Regions from separate parts of the Massilia violaceinigra genome, predicted to be linked through region 1. Evidence: predicted binding sites of a transcription regulator. Region 1 holds the regulator's gene; each other region holds the start of a gene.

Region 1 (7,671 bases):
TCGCCCACCAACCGCGGCATGCAGCTTAAAACCGAAGCGCTGACCGTATTTACCGACGAAGACCGCATGACGGCGGACCAGCCGGTCCAGGTCACGCTGGGCACCGCCACCATCACCGGGACCGGCATGGAGGCAAACAACGCGACGCGCGAGCTCAAATTCGCCAGCCGCGGGCAGATCATCTATCCACCGAAAGCGGCGCGCGCAGCGCCACCCATCACAGGTAAACCACAATGAAAAAATTTCTAGCCTTCGCCCTGCTCGGCCTGGCCGCGGTCACCGCGTCCGCCGAAAAGGCCGATGCCGCCAAACAGGCGGTGATCACTTACGACACGCTCGAAACGAATGAAGTGACCCAGGTGACGATCCTGACCGGTAACGTGGTCGTCACCAAGGGCACCCTGATCCTCAAGTCCGACCGCGCCACAATCAAGGAAACGCCGGAAGGCGATATGTTCGTGACCCTGACCGCCAACGGCGGCAAGGTCGCCACGTTCCGCCAGAAACGCGACGGTGGTCCCGACTTGTGGGTCGAAGGCCAGGCCCAGCGCATCGAATACGATGAACGCAACGACATGATGAAGCTCTTCTCGCACGCCAAGATCCGCCAGCTGGAAGGCCAGAAGCCAACCAACGAAATCGAGAGCGAATTCATTTCCTACGACAGCCGCAAGGAAGTTTTCCTGGCGCGCAATGACGCCAGCGGCACCAACAAGCCGGGCCAGGGCCAGGGCACGATGGTCATCGCACCGCGCAAGCCGCGCGCGGCACCGGCCACGCCGGCACCGGCGCCAGCGCCGGCCACCACGCCACCGGCGGGAACCCAATGATGGAACCGAAGAATTGCGGCAGCACGCTGATCGTGCGCGGGCTGCAGAAAAGCTATGGCAAGCGCCTGGTCGTGCGCGACGTGTCGCTGCAGGTCGACTGCGGCGAAGTGGTCGGCCTGCTCGGCCCCAACGGCGCTGGCAAGACCACCTCGTTCTACATGATCGTCGGCCTGGTGCCGTCGGATGCGGGTACGATCGATATCAGCGGGGTCGATATTTCGAGCCTGCCGATCCACCGCCGCGCCGCGCTCGGCCTGTCGTACCTGCCGCAGGAAGCGTCGGTGTTCCGCAAGCTGACGGTGGAAGAAAACATCCGCGCCGTGCTGGAACTGCAAAAGGTCGATGGCAAGTCGCTGACCAAGGCCCAGATCAACGAACGCCTGGACACGCTGCTGGCCGACCTGCAGATTGAAAAACTGCGCGAGAACCAGGCCATGTCGCTGTCGGGCGGCGAGCGGCGCCGGGTCGAGATCGCGCGCGCGCTGGCGACCAACCCGCGCTTCGTGCTGCTCGACGAACCGTTCGCCGGGGTCGATCCGATTGCCGTCATCGAGATCCAGCGCATCGTGCGCTTCCTCAAGCAGCGCGGCATCGGGGTTTTGATCACCGACCATAACGTGCGCGAAACGCTTGGTATTTGCGACCGCGCCTACATCATCAACCAGGGTGCGGTGCTCGCCTCCGGTCGACCCGACGACATCATCGCCGATGAATCCGTGCGCCGGGTCTACCTGGGCGAACACTTCCGGATGTAGGCATGAAACAGTCCCTTCAACTACGCACCTCCCAGCACCTCGCCCTCACGCCCCAGCTGCAGCAGTCGATCCGGCTGCTGCAGTTGTCGACCCTGGAACTGCATCAGGAACTGGAGCAGCTGTTAAGCGACAACCCGCTGCTCGAACGGCTCGACGACCCGCTCGATCATTCGGTGCGCCTGCTGGGCGATGGCGCCATCAGCAGCACCTCGACACCGACCGAAGCGGCGCCCGAGCCGGGAGCGCAGGATGCGCCGGCGCCGGCCGAAGGGGAAGGCTTCGAAGGCGGCGACGCGGACAGCCCGGCCAGTAGCAGCGACAACGATGGCGAATGGGGCGACCTCGGTCGCGCCAAGACATCCGACGACGAGGATTCGCGCCCGCAGCTCGAAGCCTCGGCCACCACCTTGCGCGAGCACCTGATGGAGCAGATGCGCGTGACCGTGCTGGAGGCGCGCGACCGCGCGCTGGTCGAACTGATCGTCGACGCCATCGACGACAACGGCTACCTGACCGAATCGCTGGAAGAAATCCAAGAGCGCATGCCGCCCGAGCTGGAGATCGAAATTGAAGAATTGCGCACCGCGCTGGCGCTGCTGCAAAGTTTCGATCCGATTGGCGTGGGCGCGCGCAATGCGTCCGAATGCCTGGCGCTGCAGATCCGGCGTATGCCGGGCGTGGCGCTGGTGACGCGCCGCATGGCGCTGACGATTGTCGAAAACCACCTGACCTGGTTCGCGCAGCGTGAATTCAACAAGCTGAAAAAGGCGCTCGACTGCGACGATGAAGACTTGCGCGAGGCGCAGACCGTGATCCGCCAGTGCAATCCGCACCCGGGCGCGGAGTTCGCGTCGGACGTGTCGGACTACGTGGTGCCGGACGTGATCGTGCGCAAGGCGAAAAACGGCTGGTCGGTGATGCTCAATAACGATGTCATGCCGCGCCTGCGCGTGAACAGCATGTACGCCGCGCTGCTCAAGCAGGGCAAGGGCGAAGGGCAGATGGGCGCGCAGCTGCAGGAAGCGAAGTGGCTGATCAAGAACATGCGCCAGCGCTTCGATACCATCTTGCGGGTGGCCGAAGCCATCGTCGAACGCCAGCGCAATTTCTTCTCGCACGGCGCGGTGGCGATGCGCCCGCTGGTGCTGCGTGAAATCGCCGACACGCTCGGCCTGCACGAGAGTACGATTTCGCGCGTGACCACGCAAAAGTACATGATGACGCCGCACGGCATGTTCGAGCTCAAATATTTTTTCGGCAGCCACGTGGCTACCGAAGCGGGCGGCGAAGCGTCATCGACGGCGATCCGCGCGCTGATCGTGCAGCTGACCAGCGCCGAAGATCCCAAGAGTCCTCTGTCGGACAGCAAGATCGCCGACATGCTGGGCGAGCAGGGCATGGTGATCGCGCGCCGCACGGTCGCCAAGTACCGCGAAGCGCTCAAGATTCCGCCGGTCGCCCTGCGCAAGTGTCTCTAGCCTGCCCGGAACTGCGCGGCGCCTAGAAAAATTCCGGGTGCTCGCGCAGCAGCACCTGCTCGTACTGGTTCACCGCCTTGAACTGTTCCAGCCCCGGCGCCATGCGCCGGCCAGCGTCCCAGCTGCGCCAGGCGCGCGCCATGTCGTAGCTCAGGAACAGCGCATCACCCATATCCTTGTAGGCCCCGGCCAGCGCCGGATTGGCGCGCAACACGCTGGCGTACAGCGGTAGCGCGGCGCGTACGTCGCCCAGCTTGGCGCGCCAATTTGCTTCAAACAGCGCCAGCATGTGCTGCTTGTGTGTGGTGAGCTTGCGCAGTTCCTGCAGCTTGGCGAGCGCCGCCTCCATCTCCGCCTTCCCCTTGGGCCGTATCGCCGCCGCGAACGCGCGCACTTGCGGATCGGCGTTGAGCAGCACCTTCTGCTCCGAGGTCGGCATTTTCATCTGTTCGCCGCTGACAAACGCCAATTCGGACATGCCGAGCATGGCGTCGAAGGCACGCTTGTCGGCGAACGCTTGCGCGATCTCGGTCTCGAAGGCTTGCCTGGCTGCCGCCGTCGGCGGCGCCGCATTCGCCTGCGCCTTGTCGAGCAGCTGATCGAGTTCGTCAGCCGCTGCCGCGCGCGGCTTGTACGGCTTGAGGTCGTAGCTGGCGGGGGCGCTTTGCCTGAGCGCGCTGACCGTGTAAGTGCGCGTCTGGCTGTGGCCGACCTGCTTGTGGTGCATCACGAAGCCGGCCGGCACGCGCTTTTCGCTGGCCAGGCGCGCCAGCACCAGCGGATGGCCGCCGAAACGGTAGCGCATCATGCGCTCGAACTTGGCCGCGTCGCCGGCGCCGATGCTGGTGCCGCCGGCCGGAATGCGCGCCAGCGGATTGCCGTCGACCGCCAGCACGGTGGCGCCGGCCTCGGTCGATTCGGACAGCTTGCGCGCCGCTGACGCGACCGACAGCTCATGTTCGTCGAAGACCGGGTCGAACGCCGGCACGTCGACCTTGGCTACGCTCAGCGCCCGGTTCAGCACCGACCGGTTCTTCAGTTCCTGGACGCGAAAGCCGGCTTCGTCGAACAGCGAGTAGTCGACATAGCGCCGATTGGCAAGGTCGATCTGGTAGCGGCGCCGGGTCGCCAGGTCGTAGATCGTCGATTCGCTCGCGCTGCTCACCGACAGATAGTGTTCGCCCAGGACCACCTTGTACTGCTTGATCTCGTCCGGCGGCGGGTTGTGGCCGTGCGACGCCACCGCGTATTTGGTGGCCACGCTCAGGTCGAAAGTGAGTGAGGCAAAGGCCGGCGCGGCGTTGCACAGGGCGCCGGCCAGGGCCAGGCGCAGCAGGGAGGAAAAGGCGGATCGCTTGAACATATCGGCATTCGGGAAAGGGGCGGGGAAGCGATTGTAGGTGAAGACCGTTGTCTTATATATATTAGTCTACGCACCTGCTACTTTCCGATCCTGCCGGTATTACGAGAATATACCGCAGAGAATATACCGGCTATTTCCCCTTGATTCCTGGCGTCTTTGTGCTTACCTTGTGCTATGCCAAATAACTGATACACTTGGTTTACACGAGAGAAAGTTGCTCGGGTACAAAAATGAAGGAGTTGAATACCATTAAACCCATTAATCGATTGGCAATTTTGCGGGCGTACAGAATCACCTCGTCCGTGCTGTCATAACGCTGTTCCTCTGCGCTGCCATGCGTACGAACGATAGTAACAAGAAGTGCCATTATCATTAGGAGTGTGTGTATGAATCTCACAATCAGTGGACATCATCTTGAAGTAACGCCAGCCATCCGTGAATACGTACAGAGCAAGCTTGAGCGCGTAAGGCGCCATTTCGATCAAGTGATCGATATTGCTGTCATCCTCACCGTCGACAATCTGACGGAAAAAGAAAAACGTCAAAAGGCCGAGATCAACCTGCGCCTGTCGGGCAAAACCGTGTATGTGGAAAGCCTGTCGCACGATCTTTACGCCGCCATCGATACCCTGATCGACAAACTGGATCGTCAGGTCATGAAGTACAAGAGCAAAGTCCAGGACCATAATCACCAGGCCATCAAGCACATGCCTGAAGAGATGCCTGAAGAAGAGACGCCGTCGGCCGCATAAGCAGGCCCCGTCCCTTTCGCCAAAGGGCGCCCGCGTGGCGCCCTTTTTGCATCCATGCGCGATAAAATAGCGCTCTTTTCCTCTTCTACCAGCCAGCCATGAGCGAATTCGTCCAGACCCGCGTTGCCAACCGTACCGGCATGATTATCCTCGACCGCCCCAAGGCCCTCAATTCGCTGTCGCTGGCGATGGTGCGCGACCTGACGGAGGTGTTGAGCGCATGGCGTAACGATCCCGCCATCGATGCCGTGGTCATTGGCAGCAGCAGCGAGAAAGCCCTGTGCGCGGGCGGCGATATCCGCTTTTTCCACGACTGCGGCCATGCCACGCCCATGGGCGGCAGCGCGCTGCTGGAAGATTTTTTCACCGAAGAATACGCGCTCAATCACCTGATTCATTTTTACCCCAAGCCGTATATCGCGCTGATGGACGGCGTGGTGATGGGCGGCGGCATGGGCATTGCCCAGGGCGGTCCCGAATGCCGCATCCGCATCGTCACCGAAAAAACCAAGATGGCCATGCCCGAGGTGAATATCGGCCTGTTCCCGGATGTGGGCGGCAGTTATTTTCTGTCGCGCGCGCCGGGGCAGCTGGGGCATTACCTGGGCTTGAGCGGCCTGACCATCGGCGCGGCCGACGCCCTGTATGTCGGGCTGGCCGATCTGTTCGTGCCTCAGGCGCACATGGGCGCGCTCCAGGAGCTGATCGAGGCCACCCCGGGCGCGCAGCTGCGCGCGGCCATCGAGGCGTTTGCGGCGCCGTTTTCCGCTGACGCGGGCGCGTCGATCCTGGCCGCGCAGCGCGATGGCATCGACCGCCATTTCGGCGCCGCTTCGGTTTCGGCCATCATGGCCTCGCTCGAAGGCGACGACGGCGAGTTCGCGCAAAAGGCGCTGGCCGCGATGCGCCAGCGCTCCCCGCTGATGATGTGCGTGACGCGCGAACTGCTGCTGCGCGGCGCCTCGCTCGATGTCGCCGATTGCCTGCGCATGGAACGCACCGTGGTGCGCCACAATTTCGAGCACGGCGAAGTGCTCGAAGGCGTGCGCGCGCTCGTCATCGACAAGGACAACGCGCCCAAGTGGAATCCGGCCAGCCTCGATCAGGTCGACGCCCCGATGGTCGAGCGCTTCTTTGCGCCGGTGTGGCCGGCAGCCGCGCATCCGCTGCGCCATCTGGATTGATGTAAGGCGCGCCGCCCGGTTGGCGCTTGACCTTATGTGACAAATGTCGCATACTTGCCCCATCAGTCACAATGTGGAGCACCGTCATGTCAGCCATTCCCTCGGTTTCAGAACTCAGCCTGCTCAAAGTCCTCTGGAAAGACCAGCCCCTGAGTGCGCGCGAACTGCACGAGCGCGCCGTCGCGGAGCTGGACTGGTCGTTTTCCTCGACCCGCAAGACGCTCGAACGCATGCTCGACAAGCAGATGTTGTCGCAGGACGCGCAGCACGGCGTGCAGGTCTACCGCGCCCAGCTCGACAAGGTGACGACCCTGGCCGCCTTTGCGCGCGACTTCGGGCGCCGCGTGATGGAAATCGATGCGCCGCTGCCCGTCAATATGTTCACCGGCAGTAAACTGGTCGACCAGCAGGAACTCGCGGAACTCGAGCAGATGCTGCAAGACTGGCCCGACGCGAAGGAGTGAGCATGTTTAACGCGATCGCCTTTCCCTTCCTTAAAGCGAGCATCACCTGCGGCATTGCGGCCGCCATCATCCTGGCCCTGCTTTCGCTCGCAACGCGCGTGTGGCCGGTGCTGGCCGGGCACCGCTCGGTGTGGCTCTGGTCGCAGGCAGCCATCGCATGCGCCTTCGTGCTGGCGCTGCTGCCGCACAGCGCCAGCTACAGCGTGCTGCCGGCCATCGAGATCGAACGTGCCGTGGCATCAGCCCCGGCGCCGCTGCAGTACGCCGGCGCCGGCGAGGCCGATGGCGCCGAGGACGACGTCGACGCCATCGAACTGCTCGCGCAAGCCTGGCTGGCGCTGTACGCGGCCGGCCTGCTGGCTGCCGGTGCGCGCTGGGTGCATGCGCAGCGCGGCCTGCGTGCCTTGCTGGCCAGCGCGCGCGCGCTCGATGCCGCGGCGCTGGCGCAGCACGCGGGATTTGGCGCCGAGCCCGTTGCTGCGCTGCTGCGGCGTGGCCTGCGCGTGTCCGAAACCGATGCCGCCATCTCGCCCATGCTGACCGGTCTCGCGCGGCCGCACCTGCTGCTGCCGCGCCATCTGCGCAGCTTCAGCGACGAGCAGCAGCGCCTGATCGTGGCTCACGAATTGACTCACTGGCAGCGCCGCGATCCCTTGTGGCTGCACGCGGGCATGCTGCTGCAAACGCTGTTCTGGTTCAATCCCCTGCTGGCGGTGCTGACCCGGCGCCTGAACTGGGCACAGGAACTGGGGTGCGACCGCGCCGTCCTGGCCGGCCGTCCCACCCAGCAGCGCAAGCAGTATGCGGCCGCCCTGGTGGCCCAGCTCAAGGTACAGCAGGAGAGC
Region 2 (7,671 bases), 450 kb from region 1:
CGAACCGGGCACTTTCTCAAGCCAGCAGGGCATCGTCAGCCTGTGCAGTCATACCGGACGCCAGCGCTATCTTGTGCCCGAAGGCGCAGTCCATGCCGTCACCGATGCAGGCGAAAGTGATGAGCTTCAACTTCAGGGCTGGCGGCTTTTGAAAACCACCGGCTGAGGGCAGGGCGCAAGCCAGGTGCCAACATCTTGAAGAACGGCGGTGCACGCGACGCTGCCAACTGCAATGGCAATCGCGGCATGCATGTCGATCATGCTGCGAAGGACTGCGCGCCGTGCAACGCGTCGCCGGAAGTACCATAGGAATTGCTTTATGTCAGGCTGATGGCGTCGAAACCCTGCGCTACCGGGGCCGCCGCCAGTAGAGGCATGACCGCGACGATCGGGTCGCGCAAGGCCGGGTCGCTGTCGCCGGCGAGGCGGTCGGCCTCGGTTTCCCACAAGGTAATCGACATGCCTTTGCCGCTGGCCGGATCGGTCAGGAGAAAGGTTGACTTGAATCCTTGTAACTGTTGAAGAACCGGCAGCACCGAATCGTTGTACAGCGCCACGATCTCGGCGAGTTTTTCCGGCTTGGCTTGAACATGGGTAACTCTTGCAAACATGATGTGCTCCCTGGGATGAAAAACGACCGGTACGGGCACCGCTGCGTCCGAACCATACAGTGTGTATGGTTGCACTATACACGATGTTTGGGCACTGCCGGGTTTGCTGGCGGTAAGCTATGATGCGAGCGCATCGCACCGCATGCCGCGGGACCGTTCCTGGCGCCGGCGTCGTATTGATTGGAGCCGCCATGCCGTCCCCCCGTTCTCCCGGACAAAATCGTTTATCGCGCGACACCTGGCTCGACTTCGGCCTGGCCGTGTTGCGCGACGAGGGCCCGCAAGCCTTGAAGGCCGATCCGCTGTGCAAGCGCATGGGAGTGAGCAGGGGAAGTTTTTATTGGCATTTCGATAGCGCCGGCAGCTTTGCGCTGGCCGTGCTCGAGCGCTGGGAATCGATCGCCACCGACCAGATCATCCGCGCCATTGAAGAGGCCGCGGACGATGCGCTGGCGCGGCTGCGTCTTTTGTTGACGAACGTGGGCGAACTCGATATCGGCCTGTACCAGGCCATCAACACGCTCGGCGCGCAAGACCCGGGCGCGGCCCAGGTGCTGCGCCGGGTGCACGAGCGCCGTGTCGCGTTCGTGGCGAACTTGCTGGAGGGGCTTGGTTTTGACGCGGCCGAGGCAGCCACGCGGGCGCAACTGATCTACGCCTGGGCCATGGGCGAATTGCTCACGCGCGAGCCGGGCCGCAACGCTTTTTCAGCGGCCCAGATCGATGCGGTCGAACGCTTGCTGATGCGGCGCTAGCGCCGCCGCAGGTTCAGACTCTGACTCAGACCTGCGGCTTGGTGGGCACCAGGCGTTCTTCGAGCTCGGTGACGCGCTGTTCCAGTGCTTCGAGCTTGGCGCGGGTCTTGGCCAGCACCTGCGCCTGGATATCGAATTCCTCGCGCGTGACCAGGTCGAGCTTGGAAAAGCCCTGGGTCATCATGCTTTTGACGTTCTTCTCGATATCCTTGGCCGGCGAACTCTCGATGGCCTGGTTGATCTTGCCCTGCAAGTCGTTGAAAAAGCTGTTCATGTCCATCGCAATCCTCGTGAAATCGGTAGCGCACCGCAGCGGTGCGCCAGGTGGGCCAGTTTGGTGCATTCGCGCCGGCCGCGACCGGAATCGCGGATTTTTTACTGTTTATTAACAGCAAGTTGGGGACGCCGGGCGCAAAAACAAGTTGCGGCCGGGCGCAATCGTAGCTGGCATGACTTCTGCTAATGGTTAAGCAGTGTGCATGCTCCAGGCTTCATTTTAAACCCCAACCGCCGTCTCTGTTAAAAAACCATAAGGGAACCGTCATGAATAAGCTGTCTACTCCGTTGTCTCTCGCCGCCGCGCTGACCCTGGCGCTGGCAACCCTGGGGGCACCGCTGGCCCAGGCTGCCGACGCGCCCGCGCCCGACAATGTGGTGAGCTTCAACGCTGCCCTGACCAGCGACTACCGCTACCGCGGCCTGTCGCAAACCCGCATGAAGCCGGCCGTGCAGGGCGGGGCCGACTACAGCCACACGCCGAGCGGCGCCTACGCCGGCGTCTGGGCGTCGACCATCAAGTGGACCAAGGACCTGGGCGGCGACGGCGATGTCGAAATCGACCTGTACGGCGGCAAGAAGGGGGAAATCACCAAAGGCATCAGCTACGACGTGGGCGGCCTGTACTACGGCTACCCGTCGAACGGCTTGCATCCGAACGCTAACACGTTCGAGCTGTACGGGCAGGTCGGCATGGGGCCGGTGTCCCTGAAGTATTCGCATTCGACCACCAACCTGTTCGGCACCACCGACAGCAAGGGCAGCGGCTACCTGGACCTGAGCGCCAATCTCGACCTGGCCACCGGCCTGGTGCTCAACCTGCACGTGGGACGCCAGCGCGTGGCCCACAACGATGCGCTCAGCTACAACGACGCCAAGATCGGCCTGACCAAGGACTTCGGTTTCGCCACGGTCGCGCTGGCCGTCATCAGCGCCAATACCGACATGTACGTCAGCCCGGTCAACGGCAAGGACCTGGGCCGTTCCCGCGCCGTGCTGACCGTGTCAAAAACTTTCTAAGAGGCCAGCCATGAAAATGATCACCGCCATTATCAAACCCTTCAAGCTGGACGAAGTGCGCGAAGCGCTCTCGGCCATCAACGTGCAAGGGATTACCGTTACCGAAGTCAAGGGCTTCGGACGCCAGAAAGGCCATACCGAGCTGTACCGCGGGGCCGAGTATGTGGTGGACTTCCTGCCCAAGACCAAGATCGAGGCGGCTGTGGACGACGCCATCGTTGAACAGGCCATCGAAGCCATCGAAGGCGCTGCGCGCACCGGCAAGATTGGCGACGGCAAGATTTTTGTCTATAACCTGGAACAGGTGGTGCGTATCCGCACTGGCGAAACCGGTAACGAAGCACTTTAAGCTGAGGGAACACTGATGAATAAAACGATAACAAAGTGGCTGGCCGGACTTGCGGTGCTATGCGCAATCGGCGGCGTTTTGCCAGCCTCGGCCCAGGATGCTCCCAAGCCCGATACGACGGCCGCGGTCGTCACGCCGGTCGAGGCGCCCGCCACCACCGCGCTCACGCCGGCCGCCACCACCGCCAGTGCCGCCGTCCCGGCGGCGGCCGCCGCTCCGGCGCCGGTGCCGCATAAAGGCGACACCACCTGGATGTTCATTTCCACCGTGCTCGTGGTCCTGATGACGATTCCCGGGCTGGCGCTGTTTTACGGCGGCCTGGTGCGCACCAAGAACATGCTGTCGGTGCTGATGCAGGTATTCGTGGTGTTTGCGCTGATCATCGTGCTGTGGTGCATCTACGGCTACTCGTTGACATTTACGGCAGGAAACGCCGTGATTGGCGGCTTCGACCGGGCTTTGCTGACCGGTATCTTTGATCCGGTCAAGGGCACGTTCGCCTACGCCGCCACGTTCAGCAAGGGCGTGGTCATTCCGGAGTTCATTTATGTCGCCTTCCAGGGCACGTTTGCCGCGATTACCTGCTGCCTGATCGTCGGCGCCTTTGCCGAGCGCATCAAGTTTGCCGCCGTGATCGCCTTCATGGTGCTGTGGTTCACCTTCGGCTACCTGCCGATCGCCCACATGGTCTGGTTCTGGACCGGTCCGGACGCCATCACCGACGCCGCCACCCTGGCCACCGAAACCGCGAAAGCCGGCTGGCTGTTCCAAAAAGGTGCGCTCGATTTCGCCGGCGGCACCGTGGTGCACATCAATGCGGCAGTGGCCGGCCTGATGGGCGCCATCCTGATCGGCAAGCGCGTCGGCTACGGCCGCGAAGCCATGGCGCCGCACTCGCTGACCATGACCATGATCGGCGCCTCGCTGCTGTGGGCCGGCTGGTTCGGCTTTAACGCCGGCTCGGCACTGGAAGCGGGCGACATCGCCGCGCTGGCCTTCATCAACACCCTGCTGGCCACCGCCTGCGCCACCCTGTCGTGGGTGTTCGGCGAGTGGATCACCAAGGGCAAGCCATCGATGCTGGGCGCCGCTTCCGGCGCGGTAGCCGGCCTGGTGGCGATCACCCCGGCGGCCGGCTTCGTCGGCCCGATGGGCGGCTTGGTCATTGGTTTGCTGGCTGGTATTATCTGCCTGTGGGGAGTGAACGGCCTCAAGCGCCTGATCGGCGCCGACGACTCGCTCGACGTGTTCGGCGTGCACGGCCTGGGCGGTATCCTGGGTGCCTTGCTGACCGGCGTGTTTGCCGCGCCATCCTTGGGCGGACAGGGCATTTTCGACTACGTTGCCAACAAGGCATCGGCGGAATATTCGATCGGCGGCCAGGTCATCACGCAGCTGACCGCGGTCGGCACCACGATCTTGTGGTCGGCGGTGGTGTCCTTCATTGCCTACAAACTGGTGGACCTGGTGATCGGTCTGCGCGTACCGGAAGAAGAAGAACGGGAAGGGCTCGACATCACGAGTCACGGCGAATCGGCCTACCATTCCTGATTCACATTTTTGCTCCGGCCCGCGCAAGCGGGTTGTTCCAGGCGCCCCGCGGGGCGCCTTTTTGCTTTCCGCGACGCCGCAGGACTTTAAAACGCCGGTTCCGCCCCGATTTGTGCAGTTCATCATTATCATCAAGCAGTCTTTAAGGACGTCTTACTCATGGTTCCCCACCTCGTCACCGCCCTCACTGGCCCGCTGCTCGACCTCGAAAAGAAAATCCTGGCGGCAACGCCGGCCATTGAGCGCTGGTTCCGGATGGAGTGGCAGGAACATACGCCGCCGTTCTATTGCTCGGTCGACTTGCGCAACGCCGGCTACAAGCTGGCGCCGGTCGATACCAACCTGTTCCCTGGCGGTTTTAACAATCTTGCCACCGAGATGCTGCCGCTGGCGGTGCAGGCCGCGATGGCCGCGATCGACAAGTATTGCCCGGATGCCCGCAACCTGCTGCTGGTGCCGGAAGGCCACACCCGCAATCCGCATTACCTGCAGAACGTGGCGCGCCTGATGCAGATTTTCCGCCAGACCGGGCTGCACGTGCGCCTGGGTTCCCTGTCGCCCGAGATCACCCAGCCCACGCCGCTGGCGCTGCCGGACGGGAACATGCTGGTGGTCGAGCCGCTGGTGAGGTCCAGCAACGGCCGCCGGGTCGGGCTGAAGGATTTCGATCCTTGCACCATTTTGCTCAATAACGATTTGTCGGCCGGTATTCCATCGATCCTGGAAAATATTCACGAGCAATCGCTGCTGCCGCCGCTGCACGCCGGCTGGGCGCTGCGCAGGAAGAGCAATCACCTGGCCGCCTACGATGAAGTGGCCAAGAAGTTCGGCAAGCTGATCGATGTCGATCCGTGGATGGTCAACCCCTTCCACAGCAAATGCGGCGCGATCAATTTCGACGAAGACCAGGGCGCGGAATGCCTGGCCGACAATGTGACCATGCTGCTGGCCAAGATCCGCAAGAAATACAAGGAATACGGGATCAAGGAGCAAAAGCCGTTCGTGATCCTGAAACCCGATGCCGGAACCTATGGCATGGGCATCCTGACCATCAAGGATGCCAGCGAAGTGCGCGAACTGACGCGCGCGCAGCGCCAGAAGATGTCGGTGATCAAGGATGGCGTGGAAATCAGCGACGTCATCATCCAGGAAGGCGTGCCGACCTTCGAGAACATCAAGGATGCGGTGGCCGAGCCGGTCGTGTACATGATCGACCGCTATGTGGTAGGCGGGTTCTACCGGATTCACGCCGAGCGCGGGATCGACCAGAACCTGAATGCGCCGGGTTCGCAGTATGTGCCGCTGGCGTTTGCCCAGCAGCATGCCGTGCCGGACCTGAAGGCCAAGCCGGGGACGGCGGCGCCGAACCGCTTCTATGTGTATGGCGTGGTGGCAAGGTTGGGGTTGATTGCGGCGTCGCTGGAGATGGAGCGGACGGATCCGAACCCGGAAGTTTATTAGGCTACAGCGCGAACTTGGGGGGAACGCATGCGTTCCCGCCGAGTGCCGCCTTGGCGCGGGAAGTCGTTTCTGCCAATGGCAGGAACGACGAAGTTAGCACCCGTACCCTAATATCCGTCGTTCCCGCGCATGCGGGAACCCAAGTTCGTCGCGTATCGCCGCACCCCATCCAGACTCATCCCAAGCCAACATCGGCGTTTCCGGCTAAAATCAGGCATTACCCCGAATGGAATCGCCCATGAAAATCGCTTTCCTCGCTGATCCGCTGTCCGGCTTCAAGACGTACAAGGATTCGACCTTCGCCATGATGCGCGAGGCGGCACGGCGCGGCCATGCGGTTTACGCCTTCGAGCAGCGCGACATGGCCCTGGAAGAAGGCGTGGTCAGTGCCGACATCGCCCAGATCACCCTGACCGGCGACGCCGACGACTGGTACCGCGCCGCGCCCAAGGCGGCGATGCGCCTGTCCGAGTTCGACGCCGTCATCCAGCGCAAGGACCCGCCGTTCGACATGGAGTACGTGTACGGCACCTATCTGCTCGAACTGGCCGAACAACAGGGCGCGCGCATCTTCAACAAGCCGTCCGCGATCCGTGACCACAATGAAAAGCTGGCGATTGCCCAGTTCACCGAATTCACCTCGCCCACCCTGGTCACGTCGGACGCGGCGCGCCTGCGCGCGTTCCACGCCAAGCACGGCGACGTGATCTTCAAGCCGCTCGACGGCATGGGCGGGGCCGGCATCTTCCGCATCGGCGCCGACGCCATGAATCTCGGTTCGGTGATCGAAACGCTGACCCTCAATGGCGCCCAGACCATCATGGCGCAGCGCTACATTCCCGATATCGTCAAGGGCGACAAGCGCATTCTCGTCATCGATGGCAAGCCGGTGCCGTTCGCACTGGCGCGCATCCCGCAGGGCACTGAAATTCGCGGCAACCTGGCCGCCGGCGGCATCGGCGTGGCGCAGCCCCTGACCGCGCACGACCTCCACATCGCCGAGAGCATCGGCCCCTTGCTGGCCGAGCGCGGCCTGTTACTGGTAGGATTGGATGTGATCGGCGAGTGTCTCACCGAAGTCAATGTCACCAGCCCGACCTGCTTCCAGGAGATCACCGACCAGGCGGGCTTCGACGTGGCGGCGATGTTCATCGACGCCGTCGAGCGGCGCAGCAAGGGAAAGTAAGGCAAACATATTATGGTAGGTATTCTGTTGATGACCCATGCGCCGCTCGGACAGGCGTTCATCGCCGCGGTGGCGCACGTGTTCCGCGGCCCCACCGAGCATTTTGAGGCGATCGACGTCACCGCCGACCAGGACCTGGCCGAGGTGAACGAACTGGCGCGCCAGGCGATCTGCCGCCTCGACGACGGTACCGGCGTGCTGGTAATCACCGATATCAAGGGCGGCACGCCGGCCAACTGCTGCAATTCGCTGGCCGACGCGGGGCGGGTTGAAGTCATCGCCGGCATCAGCCTGCCGATGCTGCTGCGCGCGATCACCTACCGGCGCGACACGCTCGACGTGGTGGTTGAAATGGCGCTGGCCGGCGCGCAGAGCGGTGCGGTGCGGGTCGACAATCGTATCAGGGTAGGACCGGCGTAAAAAGCGATTGGGCGGTGGCTGCGGCCACCGGGTGTGCGAATG
Region 3 (7,671 bases), 4.3 Mb from region 1:
AGCCCTTGGCGGCCAGTACGACCGGGTGGCTGTCGGTAAAGGTGTCGACCTTGCGGTGGATCAGGATTTCGGCTTCGGTGTCGGGGCTGAACTGCGCGCCCGAGTTCGGCTTGACAAAGTCGCCCAGCAAGGCGCCCAGCATCGCCTCGTCGCTGTAACGGGCCAGATAAATATGAGCGAGATAGTTCATGCACAGCCTGCAAATGGAATACCAGAGCGCAGAATGCCAGATTTCGTGTTTTCCTGCGGGAAAGGCGACGAAACGCGGGGTCGTGACATGGGAAAAGTTTTTCCATTCTGTGCTGCATCGAGACGATAGCGCCTACTTTATCGACGTCATGGCATACCGGTTGCGGCCGGAATCCTTGGCCCGGTACAGCGCATCGTCGGCGTGCTTGAGCAGCGTGTCGACCCCGGCCCGCCCGTTTTCCGCCGTCGCCACGCCGATGCTGGTGCTGACGATGCGCGCCACGCCGTCGATGTCGAACGGCTTTTCCATGACCTTGATGATCTTGCGCGCCACCACCGCGCACTCGGACACGTTCTGCAAGCCTTCGAGCAGGATGACGAATTCGTCGCCGGCCAGGCGCCCCACGGTGTCGCTCTGGCGCACGCAGGCCGACAGGCGCCGGCCGAACTCGACCAGCACCGTGTCGCCGCCGCTGTGGCCGAAGCTGTCGTTGATCGATTTGAACTTGTCCAGATCCAGGTACATCACCGCCATCACGTTCCCGCTGCGGGCGCTGCGGGTCTGGGCGCGCCCGATGCGCTCGGTCAGCTGGGTGCGGTTCGGCAAACCGGTCAGCGCGTCGAAGCGCGCCAGCGCGCTCAGCTGTTCTTCCAGCAGCTTGGAATCGGTCACGTCGTTGACCAGGCCGGTCACGCCGACCGCGTTGCCGGCGGCGTCGACCTGGGGAATGTAGGTCGCCTGGTAATGGCGCCGCTCGCCGCCCTGCATGCGCGCAAAATCGAACTTGACGGTATTGCCGGTCATGGCGTCGTCGAACGCGCGCTGGTGCACCTCGGCCTCTTCGGGCGAGAACAGGCTGCTCACCAGGCTGCCGTGGATGCGCGCCAGCGGGCGCCCGAACCAGCTTTCGTGATGCCGGTTGACGAAGCCGAAGCGGCCATCGCGGTCCATGAAATTGACCAGCGCCGGGAGGTTGTCGGTCACTGTGTGCAGCAGGCGCTGCTGCGCGGCCAGGGCCAGTTCGGCCGCCTTGCGCTCGGTGATGTCCATCACCATCGTGTAGAACCCGGCCACCTTGCCGTCGGCGCCGATATCGGGAATGTAGTCGGTCTGCAGGTAGCGTTCGCCCTTGAGCTCGGCGGCGGGACGCTCGAACGACACGCGCCTGCCGGCCAGCGCGGCCGCCATCTGGGCCGCCACCGCCGCAAACACCTTGGGCCCGAAGACGTCGCTGACCGTGCGGCCGACGATCTGTTCCGGGGCAATGTCGGTGATGGTGCCGTAGGCACGGTTGCAAAAGGTGTAGCGATATTCGGTATCGACGTAGCCGATCAGCGCCGGCATGTTGTCGGCGATGGTGCGGATGCGTTTTTCGCTCATCGCCAGCACTTGCTGGGTGGCCTTCAGTTCGGTAATGTCGTCGACCAGCACGAAGTAGCCCCGCACCACGCCGGCGCCATCGATATCGGGGTTGTAGGCGACCCGGTCCCACTGGGGCACGCCGTGACGCATGACCTGGCGCTCGAATTGCACCGCGCGCCCGCTCAGCGCCGCGTCCAGGTAAGCCTTGCTGGCCTTGTAGACTGCCTCGCCGATCACCTCGCGCACGCTCTTGCCGGGAATCTGGCGCGCGGAGATGCCGAAAAAGGTGCTGTAGCGCTCGTTGCCGAAGACGAAGCGCTCGTTCCTGTCGACATAGCCGACCAGGGCGGGAACGTTGTCGGCCACCATGCGCAGGTTGCGCTCGCTGTCGGCGACGGCGCGCTCGGCCCGGTCGCGCTCGGCCATCAGGGTGTCGAAAGCGCGCCACAGTTCGCCGATTTCATCGTTCGCATACGGCTCGTCCTGCGCCACCGCGCCGCGCCCGGCCGCCATGCGCGCGCCAAGGCGCTTGAGCGGGCGCAGCTGGCGGCCGATCATGAACCAGGCAAGCGGGCCGATCACCAGCATCAGCAAGGCCGCGATGATGGCCGCGTTCCAGCGCATCTTGTTGGCGAAGGCGAACGCTTCCGCGGACGGGTACACCCCGCACAGCAGCCAGCCGGTGCTGGCCAGGCGCTTGTAGGAAACCAGGGCGTCGGCCCCGTTGTCGGCGGCCGAGCGCAGCGTGCCTTCGTAGCCGCCCAGGGCCAGGTCGACCGAGGGCGCGCGCTTGCCGCCTTCGTCGATGCTGCGCAGGATGCGCCGTTCGTCCGGATGGGAGACGAACACGCCCTCGCGGCTCAGGATATAGAAGTAGCCGGTCTTGCCAACCTGCCCGATCGACAGTTCCTTGATGAAGCTGTCCTTGGCCAGGTCGATCGTGCCGACCAGGATATGGCTGATCCGGCCTTCCTTGTCGTGGATGGGCGCCGTCATGATCACCACCGGGCGGCCGCTGAGCTGGCTGCGCAGCGGGCGCGAGATGACCGGACCGTCGGTGCGGATGGTGTCGAGGAAATAGTCGCGTGTCGAAAAATTCAGCTGGCCGCGCGTGTCCGGATAGTCCATGTTGGCGACGTGCCCGCCCTGGGCGTCCAGCACCGACATATTGGTAAAAAAACCATCCATGCTGTGATGCTGCTCCAGCTTGTCCTGGAACGCGGCGGATGGGTGCGGACGCACTTCCAGATCGTGCGCCAGCCGCGTCAGGGCTTGCTGGCGGATCAGGAATTTGTTGTCCAGGTCGCCCGCCACCTGGCTGATCAGCGACGCTTCGCGCTCGCCCACCACCGTCTCGATACCGCGCTGCACGATCAGCACCGCCGCGACGGTCAGCACCGTGGCGGTCAGGACGATCAGCATGCCAACGGCCAGCGAGAAGCGCGCTTTGAGCGACACGGGACCAGGAATCCAGCTGCGACGGGTAAGCATGAGGTGTGTGGCGATTGTCGGACTAGTTGTAAAGACGACGAATCGGCGGGGCTGGGCCGGGGAAATTCCGGTGGACGTCCCCGCGTGCGGGCGCCTCCCGGTGCACGGCCGGCGCAGAGGTGTGGCGCCAGCGTGCTGATGCTCCCGAGTGTACATTATTTCCCGTGGAAAATATCGCCATGGGACGCAACAACAACAGTTTGGGTGGCGATAATAGCGCTACGCCAAGTCCTGGCGGTCAGCGCCTGGCGGCGGTAGCCTGGACGAACTCGTGCAGGCGCGCGGGGATGGTCAGTACGTCCTGATGGTTTTGCGCAATGAACAAGCGTGAGCTGGGAAGCAGCCGATGCAGTTCGTATGCCGAGGCCAGCGGGTGGGCCGGGTCGTCCGGCCATCCGACGATGAGCGCGGGTATGTCAGCCAGCGCCGCCAGGGCAGCGCGTGGCGGCAGGTCGGACAGCGCCGCGCTTTCATACAGCGCGAGCATGGCTGGCCCGCTCAGGTCCCGCATGCCGCGCCGGGCGGCTGCGGCCAGATGCGGGGCGGCTTTGAGAAGCCAGGACGGCAGCGCGCTCCCCTCCCTGGCGATCAGTTTGGCGAAACGCGCGGCGCCCACCGACTGCGCGAGCGCGATGGCGCGCCGGTACAGCGCGGCTTGGGCGATGCGCGCCTCCCACACGATGGGCGGCAGGATCAGCACGAGGCCGTCGACGCGTGCGGGCGCGTGCAGCGCGGCGTGCAGCGCGCTGGCGCAACCCATCGACCAGCCGCCGGCGATGAAGGTGTTTTCGCCCAGGGCGTCGGCGAGGGCGAGCATGTCTTGCCCGAGCTGGTGCCAGGCCGCAGGCGCGCTTGCCGCACTGCTGCCGTGACCGCGCGCATCGTAGCGCACCAGGCGCAGCGAATCGGGAAAGTGCGGCCACTGGAGAATGCCGAGCGCGTCTTCCGCCTCCATCGACGACATCATGCCGTGCGCCCAGAGGAAAGGCGCACCGCTGCCCGCAAGGCGGACGCTCAAGTCAAGCTCGCCTACGCGCACGTCGCCTACGCGCATGTCGCCTACGCGCACGTCGCCTGCGCGCATGTCGCCTGCGCGCGCAGCATGTAAACACTGCCCGACACCGAAGGTGCTTCTTTCTTTTAGCTGGCGGCTTGCTTCCGACGGCGACGGCTCGCGCCGACTGTCAGGAGCAAACCCGCGCCCAGCATCAGCCAGGTTTGCGGCTCAGGCACCGCCGACACGGTCAGCGTGGTCTGGTTGCTCCAAAGCCAGTTATAGCTGTTCATCCCGCCCTGATCCCCCCATCCCACCGCGAGGCTGATGGAATCACCGGTCATGATGACCAGTCCATAGTTACGCGAGTCGTACCAAGTAGCGCTCGCCGTGAAATCAAGCGCGCCACCAGGCGTGTACGAAAATTTCGACAGAAAGTTATCGCAACAGTGCGTAAAGTCGCGCCCGCCGTGTACGAAGGACCGGACTTCAGGTTGACTGAACACGCCATCCCCATTCATGTCGTCAACCACGAAGCGGCCGTGGATTTCTTTAGCCGCATCGAAAGCACCCGTGTCAGCCACGGCAAAGCCCTTGTACGACCAGTCGTAAGCCTGCTCTGCGGAACTGGCGGACAGGGCACTACTCATCAAAGCGAGTGCTAGCAGCGTTTTTTTAAACATGGGAAAACTTTCATCAGATTAAAGACATCACGAAATCTCCAGCGGCGCGCCGGATGGAGGGGGTGCTATTTTATCAATTAATCAAATGGCCATATATTTACTTTCGCATAACGCTGGCCGGCCCGGCCCGGCCCGGCAACGATGCATCGACCCGAGCGCCAAGCGAACCGCTTGCCGCGCCAGCCACGTGTAGTATTTGGCATGCCACCGACAGCACCGCGCATGCCCCCACTACAACCGAGTCAGCCATGAAAAGAGACGAACCCAGCGCCGCGAGCCCGGCGCCTCCCGCCGATGTGCTTGCCGCCGCCAAATCCGCCGGATTGCGCTACGTCAGCGACAGCTCACCCGGCATCGCGCGCAAGGCGCACGGCAAGAATTTTATCTACCTCGACGCCAGCGGCGAGACCGTCACCGACGAGGACACCCTGGCACGCATCCGCGCGCTCGCCATTCCGCCGGCCTGGACCGATGTGTGGATCTGCAAGCTGGCCAACGGCCACCTGCAGGCCACCGGGCGCGACGCCAAACAGCGCAAGCAATACCGCTACCACGCCAAATGGCGCAACCTGCGCGATGAAGTCAAATACGAACGCATGATCAGCTTCGGCAAGGCCCTGCCCGCCATCCGCCGCACTGTCGACGCCGACCTCAAGCGCCCCGGCCTGCCGCGCGAAAAGGTGCTTGCCACGATCGTGTATCTGCTCGAAGCGACCATGATGCGGATCGGTAACGAAGAATATGCGCGCCAAAACAAGTCCTTCGGCCTGACCACCCTGCGCGACCGCCATGTGCGGATCGACGGCAAGGCGGTCGAGTTCCGCTTCCGCGGCAAGAGCGGCGTGTTCCACAACGTGAAGGTCGAAGACCGGCGCCTGGCGCGCATCATCAGCCGCATCCGCGACTTGCCGGGACAGGAACTGTTTCATTACGAGGATGACGACGGCAACGCGCACACGGTCGACTCGTCCGATGTGAACGACTACCTGCGTGAAATTACCGGCGAAGAGTACACCGCAAAGGATTTCCGTACCTGGTCGGGCACGGTGCTGGCGGCGTTGGCGTTGCAGGAGTTCGAGAAGTTCGACTCCGAAGCGCAAGCCAAGAAAAACATCGTGCGCGCGATCGAATCGGTGGCCGAAAAGCTGGGCAACACCCCGTCGATCTGCCGCAAGTGCTATGTGCACCCGGCCATTCTCGACGCTTACCTCGACGGCACCGTGCTCGAAGCGATGCGCGAGAGCACGCGGCGCGAGCTGGTGGAGGATTTGCACGAGTTGCAGCCGGAAGAAGCGGCCGTGGTGGCGTTTCTGCAGCAGCGCTTGCAGGTTCCGCCGGTCAAGCGCAAGGCCGCTCGCTAGGGACGGAGTTGCGCCCGGCCGTTATTGGCGCATTGTGACGGGATGAACGCCGCCGGCCTGATTACTGGCCACTGTTGCGGCGAAGTCGAGGACCACCAACGCAGGCAATGATCCTCTGACAGAGATAAGAAGTGCGGCGCACAGCCACTAGCGCAGCATCGCGCGCACCCGGTCCAGCAAGCCGCCGACGCCCACGCCCACCGTACAGGCGACCAGGTCGCGCCAGTCGAAGCCGCTGCCGAGGACCAGATGTCCCACTTTCGTGGCGCGCACCTGCCTGATCCACGGCGCCTGGTACAACTGCAAAAACTCGACCGCGAAAGCGGTGCCCAGCGCAAGCACGACCAGCGTGCCGGTTTTTGCGCGCGGCAGGCAAAACGCCCACAACAGGAACACCAGCAAGGCCCACAGCGCATCGCCCGGATAGTTTCCGAAGTAATGCGACAACACCGAGGGATATTTACGCGTCGCCATGCCGCACGCGACCACGATCACGCATCCGGCGGCAATCCAGCGCCTGTCACGCACCATTGGCGCCGCCCTGTTTCTGCAAGAATTTTTCGATTTCAGCGAGGATGCGCGCCTTGAGTTCCTCGCTGCCGCCGTCGAACATATCGTTGTGGCGCGCGTTGGCGAACTTGACGATGAGCGCGCCCGACGCGGCCTGCTCCCGCGCCGTGGGCAGCACGCCCGCGTCGGCCTCGGTATCGCTGGCGCGGATCGACAGCACCGGCGGCGTGGCTCCGCGCGGCAGCGCCGCGCGGCGGTGATCGAGCGTGATGATGGCCGACGCGAAGCCCGGCGTTTCGGTCTCGATCCAGGCCGACGAATCGCCCCCGCTCGAATGACCGACCAGAAGCGGCTTGTCCCACACGTAGCTCGCAGAAGACGGGCGCAATGCCTCTTGGACGAAGCGGATGTTGTTGGCGTTACGTTCCCACAGCGCGCGCCGGTGCGCGGTCAGGTCGCCCGCGCGCGGCATCGCCGGATCGGTCGGGAGCTGGTGATCGACGCTCACTACAAGGTAGCCCCGCGCCGCCAGCGGTTTGGCGATGAAGCCGTATTCGCGGATGCCGATGCCGGTGCCTGCGCTCAGGATCGCGATGGGACAGGGCCGCGCCGGCGCGCAGCCGCGCGACTCGGGCGGAAAGTACAGTTCCACCGGCACCGCGCGCTGGCGCGCGTGGTCGAACAGCTCGAGGGAGGACTGGCGCACCGGCGTGCCAGCCGCCATGGCGGCGCACGACAGCACGGCGGAAAAGGCGCCAGCGGCGCTCAAGTTCAAAGCAAACATCGGGGCGATCCTGACCGGAAAATCAAAGCTGCTCATGATACAAGAAAGCACGGTGCCTGGATGAGCGCTTTGCCAATATTGCCGGCGCCAGCGTGTATCATCGGCAGCTTCTTTTTTCTGATCATTCCATATGCCTGACTACATCTGGTCGTGCCTGAGCTGCGGGACGGCAAATGCGTCCGGCGCCACCGTGTGCGCGCAGTGCACCTGCCCGGCGGCCGCCTCGACCCGCCAGATAACGGCCTGTCGCGATGCATGGCGTGCGCAAGGAGGCAGCGTGATTGCGGGCGCCGGCA
Region 4 (7,671 bases), 5.1 Mb from region 1:
CCGACATTTCGATCGGGATTTCACGCCCGTCGCGGCACAGGGCGGTCACTTCGAGCCGGTTGTTGATGACCGGTCCGGTGCCGCTGCGGGTGAACTGCAGGAAGCCCGCTTCGTGGGCGGCGCGCTGGGCCGGCGGGATGATCAGTTCCGACAGGCGGCGGCCGATGGCCTCGGCCGCGCTCCATCCGAAGGTGCGCTCGGCCTCGGTATTCCAGTCGGTGATGCAGCCATCGACGCCGATCGCGATGAAGGCGTCGTTCGAGTTCTCCAGAATCACCTTGATGCGGCGCTGCTCGCGCACCAGCTGGGCCAGCAGCGGACGCACCTGGATCAGCAGCATCGACGCGCCCAGCCCCACCAGCGCGATGAGCATGAGCATCAGGGTGTTGGCCTTGTTGCGCAGCGGCAGGTAGACGGTATCGAGGTTGCTCTTGACCACCACGCCCAGGCCGAACTCGCGGATCGGGGTGTAGGCGGCGAACACGGCCACGCCGCGCAGGTCGCGCGTGACCGTCACCCCCGTATTGCCCAGCAGCGCGTGATTGATCGGCAGGTTGACCTTGCCGTCGGGCTTGAGCATGGGAATGCGGAAGGTGTTCGGGTAAAAACGGGTGGGCGCGCACAGCGCATCCTTGCCGTCCAGGCTGCACAGCAGCACGTCGGACGAGGGACTGCTGGCGCGGATACCGGCCAGCAGGCGGTCCACGATCGGCAATTGCTGTTCGGCCAGCATGCGCCCGACCACGCGCCCGCCGTCGCGCACCTCGTTCTCGGTGGCCAGCACGTAGTGGCCGGGCCACAGCAGGCGGGCGCGCTGGCCGCCGGTGAGCAGCGGCTGCCCCGCACCCGTGCCAGGGTCGGTGAACACGCCGATGGAGGCGAGCACCCTGCCGTCGAGGCTCTCGAAACGCAGCGCGCTGATGCCGGCGTTCATGAAACTGCCGGCCGCCTGCAGCAGGGCGGCGCGCGCGGGGGCATCGTCGGCGCCGGCGGCCAGGCGCGCCACCGGCCCCGTGACCGGGGGCCGGCTGGCGATGGTGCGCGGGAACCACAGGCTGGTTTCGAGCGAGTTGCCGACGGTGGCGGCGCTGCTGACGGCCGACAGGCGCATATTGTCGGCAATCGATTCTTCGTAGCTATCGCGCATGGCGGCAAAACCGGCCGCGCCGGCGCTCACGGCCACCAGCGCCACCACCGCGATGGCGCGTGCGGTGATGCGGTTTTCCTTGTCCAGGACGTCGCCGCGCACGGTGACGGAATTGCGCAGCGACCACAGGCCCAGCCCCAGCACGCTCATCCCGACGGCGGTGGGCGTGACCATGGCGTTGTAGGCGGCCATCCGGTACAGCACTTCGAGCTTGAGGAAGTAGCCGGCCAGGGCCGCCAGGCCGAGCCCGGTCACGCCGGCCGCGCAGAAAGTCAGCAGGCCGGCCTGGCGCCGGCTGCGCCGCGGCAGGCGGATCAGGCGCAGGGCAATCCCGGCCAGCAGGAAGCCGATGCAGGTGTTCGGCGCCATGCGCCCGGGATGCGGGGTGCTGGCGGTGGGCGCGGTGGGCACGCGCACGAAGTCGATTCCCAGGTTCAGGCCGGTGATGTGCTCGACCAGCACCAGCGCGGGCAGCACCAGCAGCAGCAGCGCACAGGCGTGCCACAGCGGCCCGTGCCAGCGCTTCGGGCGGACCCGCGGCAGCACCAGGCAGCAGCACACGCCGGCGGCGATGAACAGAATCGGGCTGTTGATGCCCATCTGGGCCGAACCGGGGATCAGGGTGCCGATGGTGTTGCTGTTGAAAATCCAGCGCACCGCCACAAGCGTGCCCAGCAGGCCGACAAACAGGCCGGCGGTTTGTTCGGCCGAGAAGACGAATTTTTTCATGGGGAAGCCAGGGTGCGGACTGGTAAAGGTTACCACAGGAAAATGAGCGTAGCCACCGGCTCCGAGCGTTGTATTCCAGCCACGCGTATTGATGAGATCGTACTGTCGAGCTTGGTGGTTGTCTCTGGGCATCACGCCGGCGCCGGAACCCGGTTAAACTGATGCTTATGAACAATTCTCGAAAAGTCGCCGGCGTGGCCGGCATCGTCAGCGTGCTGTGGGTGGGCGTGACGGCGGCCATTGCCGCCAGCCAGCGCCGGCTGGTCTTCAATCCGACCGTCAAGCGCGAAGTCGACAATCCGCGCAGCAGCGGCCACCGCACGCGCGCCATCGTGCTGCGCGCGCGCGACGGCACCAAGCTGTCGGGCTGGCTGATGACGCCCCAGATTCCGGGTCCGCACCCGGCCGTGGTGTATTTCGGCGGCCGCTCGGAAGAAGTGTCCTGGGTGGTGCGCGATGCCGGCAAGCTGTTTCCCGGCATGGCAGTGCTGGCCGTCAATTATCGCGGTTACGGCAATTCGCATGGCGAGCCGGCCGAAGCCCACATGGTCGAAGATGGCCGCCTGCTGTTCGACTGGCTGGCCGAGCGCCCCCACGTCGATCCGCAGCGGGTGGCGGTGGTCGGGCGCAGCCTCGGTTCCGGGGTGGCGGTGCAGGTGGCGCTGGAGCGCCCGGCGCATTCGCTGGTGCTGATCACGCCCTACGATTCCATTCTGGCCATTGCCAAGCGCAAGTTCCGCGCGGTGCCGGTCGAGTACGTACTGCGCCACCGTTTCGAGTCGGTCAAGTACGCGTCCTCGCTGACCGCACCGACCTATGTGCTGCGCGCCGCCTTCGACGACATCGTGCCGCATTCGCATACCGACCTGCTGGTGGCCCAGCTGGGCAAGCTGCACCTGGACGAAACCGTGCCCGACTCGGACCACATGAACATTCCCTACCTGGAAGCGACCCAGGAGCGCATCGCCGCGTTCCTGAGCACCCGATTTGCCCAGCCGATCGGGGACATTCCACTGGCTACCGCCCTGCCCGCGCAAGCCGTCAGCGCCGGCAAGACGCTGTAAGGCGCGTCCGCTTCAGCGCTGGCGGCGCCGCGCCAGTACCAGTCCCAGCACCGCGGTCCCGGCCAGGGTCAGGGTCAGGCTGCCCGGTTCCGGCACCGGGCTGGGCGGAACGACATTTTCGAAGCGCAGATTGTCGAGCGCCAGCGCACCGTTGACGACCGGCAGGGTGCGAAACACCACGCGGTCGAAGCCGGACAAAAATTCGATGCCGATGAAGGACCCATCGATACCGTCGCCACCGGTGTCGAAGAAGGTGCTGCCGACCAGGGTATTGCCGAGGTAGGCGTCGACGAAGGTGTCATCCTCCGGATTGGTGCTCGCGTCCGCGCCGAGCCGCGTGATCACCGACGAAAACACGATGCTGCCGTCGATCTCGGGCGAGCCGTCGATGAACTTGATCGCCACCCGGCTCGGCGGCGCCGGCGAGGTCGCATACACGTCGAGGTCGAAATTGACGAAGGTCGCGCCGAGCGCCGCGTACTGGCTGCCGATCGGACCGGCAACGGCATCCTCGAAATCGATCAGGGTCGGTGCGGTGAAGCCGCCGGCGCCGATCACGCCGGCCTGCGCCGTTCCGGCCAGCAATAGCGCCGCGCAAGCCGCGGCGGTCATTTTACCTATCATATATTCTCCTTATTCTGATGAGCAAACCTGTAACCATGCGAAGCAATATGCGTACCCGCAACAAGTAGTCAATCTTTTCAGCGACTTAGCGCAACACAAACGGTTTCTCTTAGCTCGGCTGTAAAGAATGCCGACATGGCCGGTGATATAATCTTGTCTTCCGGACAGCTTCCCCAGCCGCCGGATTCGACAACCTACTCCCAGCGCCCATGCCTGTCCTGCTCAACGACCTGCCCCGGCAACGCATCCTGTCGGTCGACGCCTTTCGTGGCCTCACCTTCGTTCTCATGCTTTTCGTCAATTACCTGGCCGGTGCGCGCGGCGTGCCGGCCTGGCTGCTGCACGTGGACGGCGCGGCCGACGGCATGGGCCTGGCCGATATCGTGTTTCCCGGCTTCCTGTTTGCCGTGGGCATGTCGATTCCCTTCGGCGTGAACAGCCGCATCGCGCGCGGCGACGCCGCGCTGCGGGTGTTCGGCCATACGGCTTATCGCGCGCTGGCGCTGATCGTGATGGGCGTGTTCATGGTCAATGCCGAGTCCGGTTATAGCGAGCAAGCCATGCGCATGCCGATCGCGGCCTGGTCGCTGGCGTTCTACGCGGCCGTGCTGCTGGTGTGGGGCGTGTACCGTTTCGACCACGCCCTGCTCAACCGCTGCCTGCGCGCGCTCGGCGTGGCGCTGCTGGCGGCGCTGGCCCTCGTCTGGCGCGGCGCCGACGGCACCAGCATGATGACGCCGCAGTGGTGGGGCATCCTCGGCCTGATCGGCTGGGCCTACCTGGCCGGCGCCGTGCTGTACCAGCTGGCGCGCGGGCAACTGACGCTGCTGCTGGGCGCCATGCTGGCCTGCCTGAGCCTGTACATGCTCACCACCCGCAGCGGGGTCGGCACGGCGCTGGCCGGCCATGCCATCCACAGCCTCATCGTGCTGGCCGGGCTGGTATGCGCGCTGCTGTTTTTCGACGGCCAACGCCCTGCCGCGCCGCGCCTGCGCCATGGCGCCGCCTTCGCGGCCGTGCTGGCGGCGGCGGCCTGGGTGCTGCACCGCTGGTACCCGGTCTCGAAGATCGGCGCCACCCCGCCCTGGGCTTTGTATTGCGGCGCACTGTGCGTGGCGCTGTTCGCGCTGCTCTACTGGCTGGTGGAAGTGCGCGCGGCGCGGCGCTGGACGGTGCTGGTCGAACCGGCCGCGACCAGTCCGCTGATCACCTATCTGCTGCCGTTCGCCATCGGCGCCGTCATCAGCCTGGCCGGAGCCCACTTCCGGCCCGCCCTGGTCGAAGGCAACAGCGCATTGCTGGCCGCGGCCGTGTTTACAGCCACGATGGTGCTGGTGGTTGCGCGCCTGAACATACATAATTGCAAGCTCAAGATTTAAGCATGGAGGAACGATGTCGCACACAATCCGCATGAACAAGCTCAGCCGGGCCCTGGCCCTGGCGGCGGCCGTCGGCGCCGGCGCGGCGCATGCCGCCGGACCGGTCCAGGTCGGCTCGTACTACACGGCCTGGAGCACCGAACAAGGCTTTCGCCTGAAACAGCTCGACCAGGCCGGCGTGGCCGCCCGCTTCACGTTCCTGAACTACGCCTTCGCCAATCTGTACAAGATGCCGGACGACACCTACCGCTGCGACAGCGGGCGCGACATCAAGGATGCGGCCGACGGCGCCGGCATGCGCGCCACGCTCGACTACGCGCACCACTTCAGCGCCAGCGAATCGGTCGACGGCAGCGCCGACGGTCCATCCCAGCCGCTGGCGGGCAACTTCAACCAGTTGCGCCAGCTCAAGGCCAAGCATCCCAAGCTGAAAGTGATGCTGGCCATCGGCGGCGCCGAATGGTCGCGCTGGTTCTCGGCCGGCGCCGCCACCGCGCCGCTGCGGCGCGCGCTGGTATCGTCCTGCATCGACATGTACATCAAGGGCGACTTGCCGCTGCTCAACGGCCATGGCGGCAAGGGCGCCGCGGCCGGCCTGTTCGACGGCTTCGACATCGACTGGGAGTACCCGGGCGTGCCGCTGATGGCGTACAACACCATCAGCCCGGCGGACAAGCAGAATTTCACGCTGCTGCTGGCGGAGTTCCGCAGCCAGCTCAATGCGCTGGGCAAGAAGCAGCGCAAGAAATACTACCTGACGGCGGCCGTCAACAGCGGCGCGAAAACCACCGATGCCGCCGAGCCGGACAAGTACAGCAAGTCGCTCGACTGGATCAACCTGATGACCTACGACTTCACCGGCGGCTGGAACAAGCAGGGCCCGACCGGCTTTCACTCGAACCTGTACGCCGACCCGGGCAGCCCCGACACCGACAAGCAGAGCGTCCACACCGGCGTGCAGCGCTTTTTGAAGGCTGGCGTGCCGGCCAAAAAACTGGTCATCGGCGTGCCCTTCTACGCGCGCGGCTGGAGCGGCGTGCCGCCGGCGCGCTACGGCCTGTACCAGAGCGCGGGCGCCCCGGCGCGGGGATTCGAGGAAGGCACCGAGAAATACTCGACCCTGGCCCCGCGCAAGACGCCCAAGTTCTACCATCCGATCAGCAAGCAGCTGTGGACCTACGATAACGGCATTTTCTGGACCTATGACGATCCGCTGGTGATCAAGGAAAAGGCCGCCTACGTGCGCGACAACCGCCTGGGCGGCATGATGTCGTGGGCGCTGGACCAGGACGACACCGAGTTTTCGCTGTCCAAAGCCATGCTCGAGGCGCAGTGACGGCCGGCCCTCCGGCGCGCGTGCGCGAGGTCGTGGTCCTGTTCGCGCACGCGGCGCCGCAGCGCTCGCGCGTGAACCGCCGCCTGGCCGAGGCCGCGCGCAGCGTGCCCGGGGTCGAACTGGTCGACCTGTACGGCACCTACCCCGACTTTTACATCGACGTGGCGGCCGAGCAGGACAACCTGGCCGATGCCAGCGCCCTGGTGTTCCTGCAGCCGATCCAGTGGTACGGCATGCCGGCCCTGCTCAAGGAATGGGTCGACATGGTGCTGGTGCCCGGCTGGGCCTACGGCGCCGGCGCCAGCGCGCTGCAGGGCAAGGGTTTCTGGCTGGTGGCCTCGACCGGCAGCCCGCTTGATGCCTACGCGCCGGGCGCCACCCACGGCTACCCGTTCGAGGCGTTCCTGCCCCCCTATCGCCAGATTGCCGCCCTGTGCGGCATGGACTGGATCGACCCGCACATCCTGCACGCCGCGCACCGGGTCAGCGACGAGGCGCTGGACGCCCACGTCGACGCCTTTACCGCCCGCCTGACGGCGCTGGCCAGCGCCTGAATCCCCCTTAGAAAGCTTTGCGACGATGGAACACGGTTTGCTGCTTAACGCACTGATCTACCTGGCGGCGGCGGTGATTGCCGTACCGATCGCCAAAAAACTTGGCCTGGGCGCCGTCCTCGGCTACCTGCTGGCCGGCATCGCCATCGGCCCATGGGGGCTGGGCCTGATCGGCGAGGTCGAAGACATCCTGCACATTTCCGAATTCGGCGTGGTGCTGCTGCTGTTCGTGATCGGCCTCGAACTCGAACCGAAGCGCCTGTGGGCCATGCGGCGCGCCATTTTCGGACGCGGCGCGGCCCAGGTGCTGGGCGTGAGCGGCGCCCTGTGCGCGGCCGCCATGCTGGCCGGCATCGACTGGAAGGTGGCGCTGATTGCCTCCCTCGGGCTGTCGCTGTCGTCGACCGCGATCGCGCTGGCCACCCTGGACGAGCGCAACCTGATGACCACCCCGACCGGCTCGGCCAGCTTCGCCATTTTGCTGTTCCAGGACATGGCCGCCATTCCCATGATCGCCGTGGTGCCGCTCCTGGGCGTGGCCGCCGCCGAAGGGTCCGAACAGGGCTGGCTGGGCGCGCTCAAGGTGGTCGCCGTCATCGGCGGCCTGATCTTCGCCGGACGCCACCTGGTGCGTCCGCTGCTGCGCATCATCGTCAAGACCGGCCTGCGCGAGATCTTTACCGCGTTTGCGCTGCTGCTGGTCATTGCCATTGCGCTCCTGATGCAGTGGGTCGGCATGTCGATGGCGCTGGGCGCCTTCATGGCCGGCATGCTGCTGGCCGACTCCGAATACCGCCACGCGCTCGAGACCGACCTGGAGCCGTTCAAGGGCTTGCTG

What was found. The regulator sigma-54, encoded in region 1, starts transcription at its own class of promoters, with help from an activator protein. The targets are predictions, from matches to a motif close to TGGCANGNAANCTGCTTT.
Region 2: a site for sigma-54 is predicted at 1,812-1,829, ahead of CR152_RS06710 (TorF family putative porin). Genes of this name have one in related genera too.
Region 3: a site for sigma-54 is predicted at 4,910-4,927, ahead of CR152_RS22975 (PEP-CTERM sorting domain-containing protein). Genes of this name have one in related genera too.
Region 4: a site for sigma-54 is predicted at 3,604-3,621, ahead of CR152_RS26625 (PEP-CTERM sorting domain-containing protein). Genes of this name have one in related genera too.

What each region holds. Positions count from the first base shown of each region.
Region 1 is NZ_CP024608.1:1,051,892-1,059,562, forward strand. It holds gene lptC (LPS export ABC transporter periplasmic protein LptC) at 1-237, shown strand, start outside; gene lptA (lipopolysaccharide transport periplasmic protein LptA) at 234-830, shown strand; gene lptB (LPS export ABC transporter ATP-binding protein) at 830-1,585, shown strand; gene CR152_RS04855 (RNA polymerase factor sigma-54) at 1,588-3,063, shown strand; gene CR152_RS04860 (hypothetical protein) at 3,086-4,426, opposite strand; gene hpf (ribosome hibernation-promoting factor, HPF/YfiA family) at 4,813-5,178, shown strand; gene CR152_RS04870 (enoyl-CoA hydratase/isomerase family protein) at 5,277-6,362, shown strand; gene CR152_RS04875 (BlaI/MecI/CopY family transcriptional regulator) at 6,449-6,826, shown strand; gene CR152_RS04880 (M23/M56 family metallopeptidase) at 6,829-7,671, shown strand, end outside.
Region 2 is NZ_CP024608.1:1,497,528-1,505,198, forward strand. It holds gene CR152_RS06690 (hypothetical protein) at 1-166, shown strand, start outside; gene CR152_RS06695 (antibiotic biosynthesis monooxygenase family protein) at 318-611, opposite strand; gene CR152_RS06700 (TetR/AcrR family transcriptional regulator) at 803-1,366, shown strand; gene CR152_RS06705 (accessory factor UbiK family protein) at 1,392-1,646, opposite strand; gene CR152_RS06710 (TorF family putative porin) at 1,910-2,662, shown strand; gene CR152_RS06715 (P-II family nitrogen regulator) at 2,673-3,011, shown strand; gene CR152_RS06720 (ammonium transporter) at 3,027-4,562, shown strand; gene gshA (glutamate--cysteine ligase) at 4,722-6,023, shown strand; gene gshB (glutathione synthase) at 6,262-7,209, shown strand; gene CR152_RS06735 (PTS sugar transporter subunit IIA) at 7,222-7,629, shown strand.
Region 3 is NZ_CP024608.1:5,324,339-5,332,009, reverse strand. It holds gene CR152_RS22990 (acyl carrier protein phosphodiesterase) at 1-190, opposite strand, end outside; gene CR152_RS22985 (sensor domain-containing diguanylate cyclase) at 323-3,043, opposite strand; gene CR152_RS22980 (alpha/beta fold hydrolase) at 3,282-4,127, opposite strand; gene CR152_RS22975 (PEP-CTERM sorting domain-containing protein) at 4,184-4,720, opposite strand; gene CR152_RS22970 (DNA topoisomerase IB) at 4,969-6,081, shown strand; gene CR152_RS22965 (ribosomal maturation YjgA family protein) at 6,229-6,612, opposite strand; gene CR152_RS22960 (alpha/beta hydrolase) at 6,602-7,375, opposite strand.
Region 4 is NZ_CP024608.1:6,198,300-6,205,970, forward strand. It holds gene CR152_RS26615 (response regulator) at 1-1,876, opposite strand, end outside; gene CR152_RS26620 (alpha/beta hydrolase) at 2,044-2,940, shown strand; gene CR152_RS26625 (PEP-CTERM sorting domain-containing protein) at 2,953-3,564, opposite strand; gene CR152_RS26630 (DUF5009 domain-containing protein) at 3,774-4,943, shown strand; gene CR152_RS26635 (glycoside hydrolase family 18 protein) at 4,957-6,279, shown strand; gene kefF (glutathione-regulated potassium-efflux system oxidoreductase KefF) at 6,276-6,833, shown strand; gene kefC (glutathione-regulated potassium-efflux system protein KefC) at 6,859-7,671, shown strand, end outside.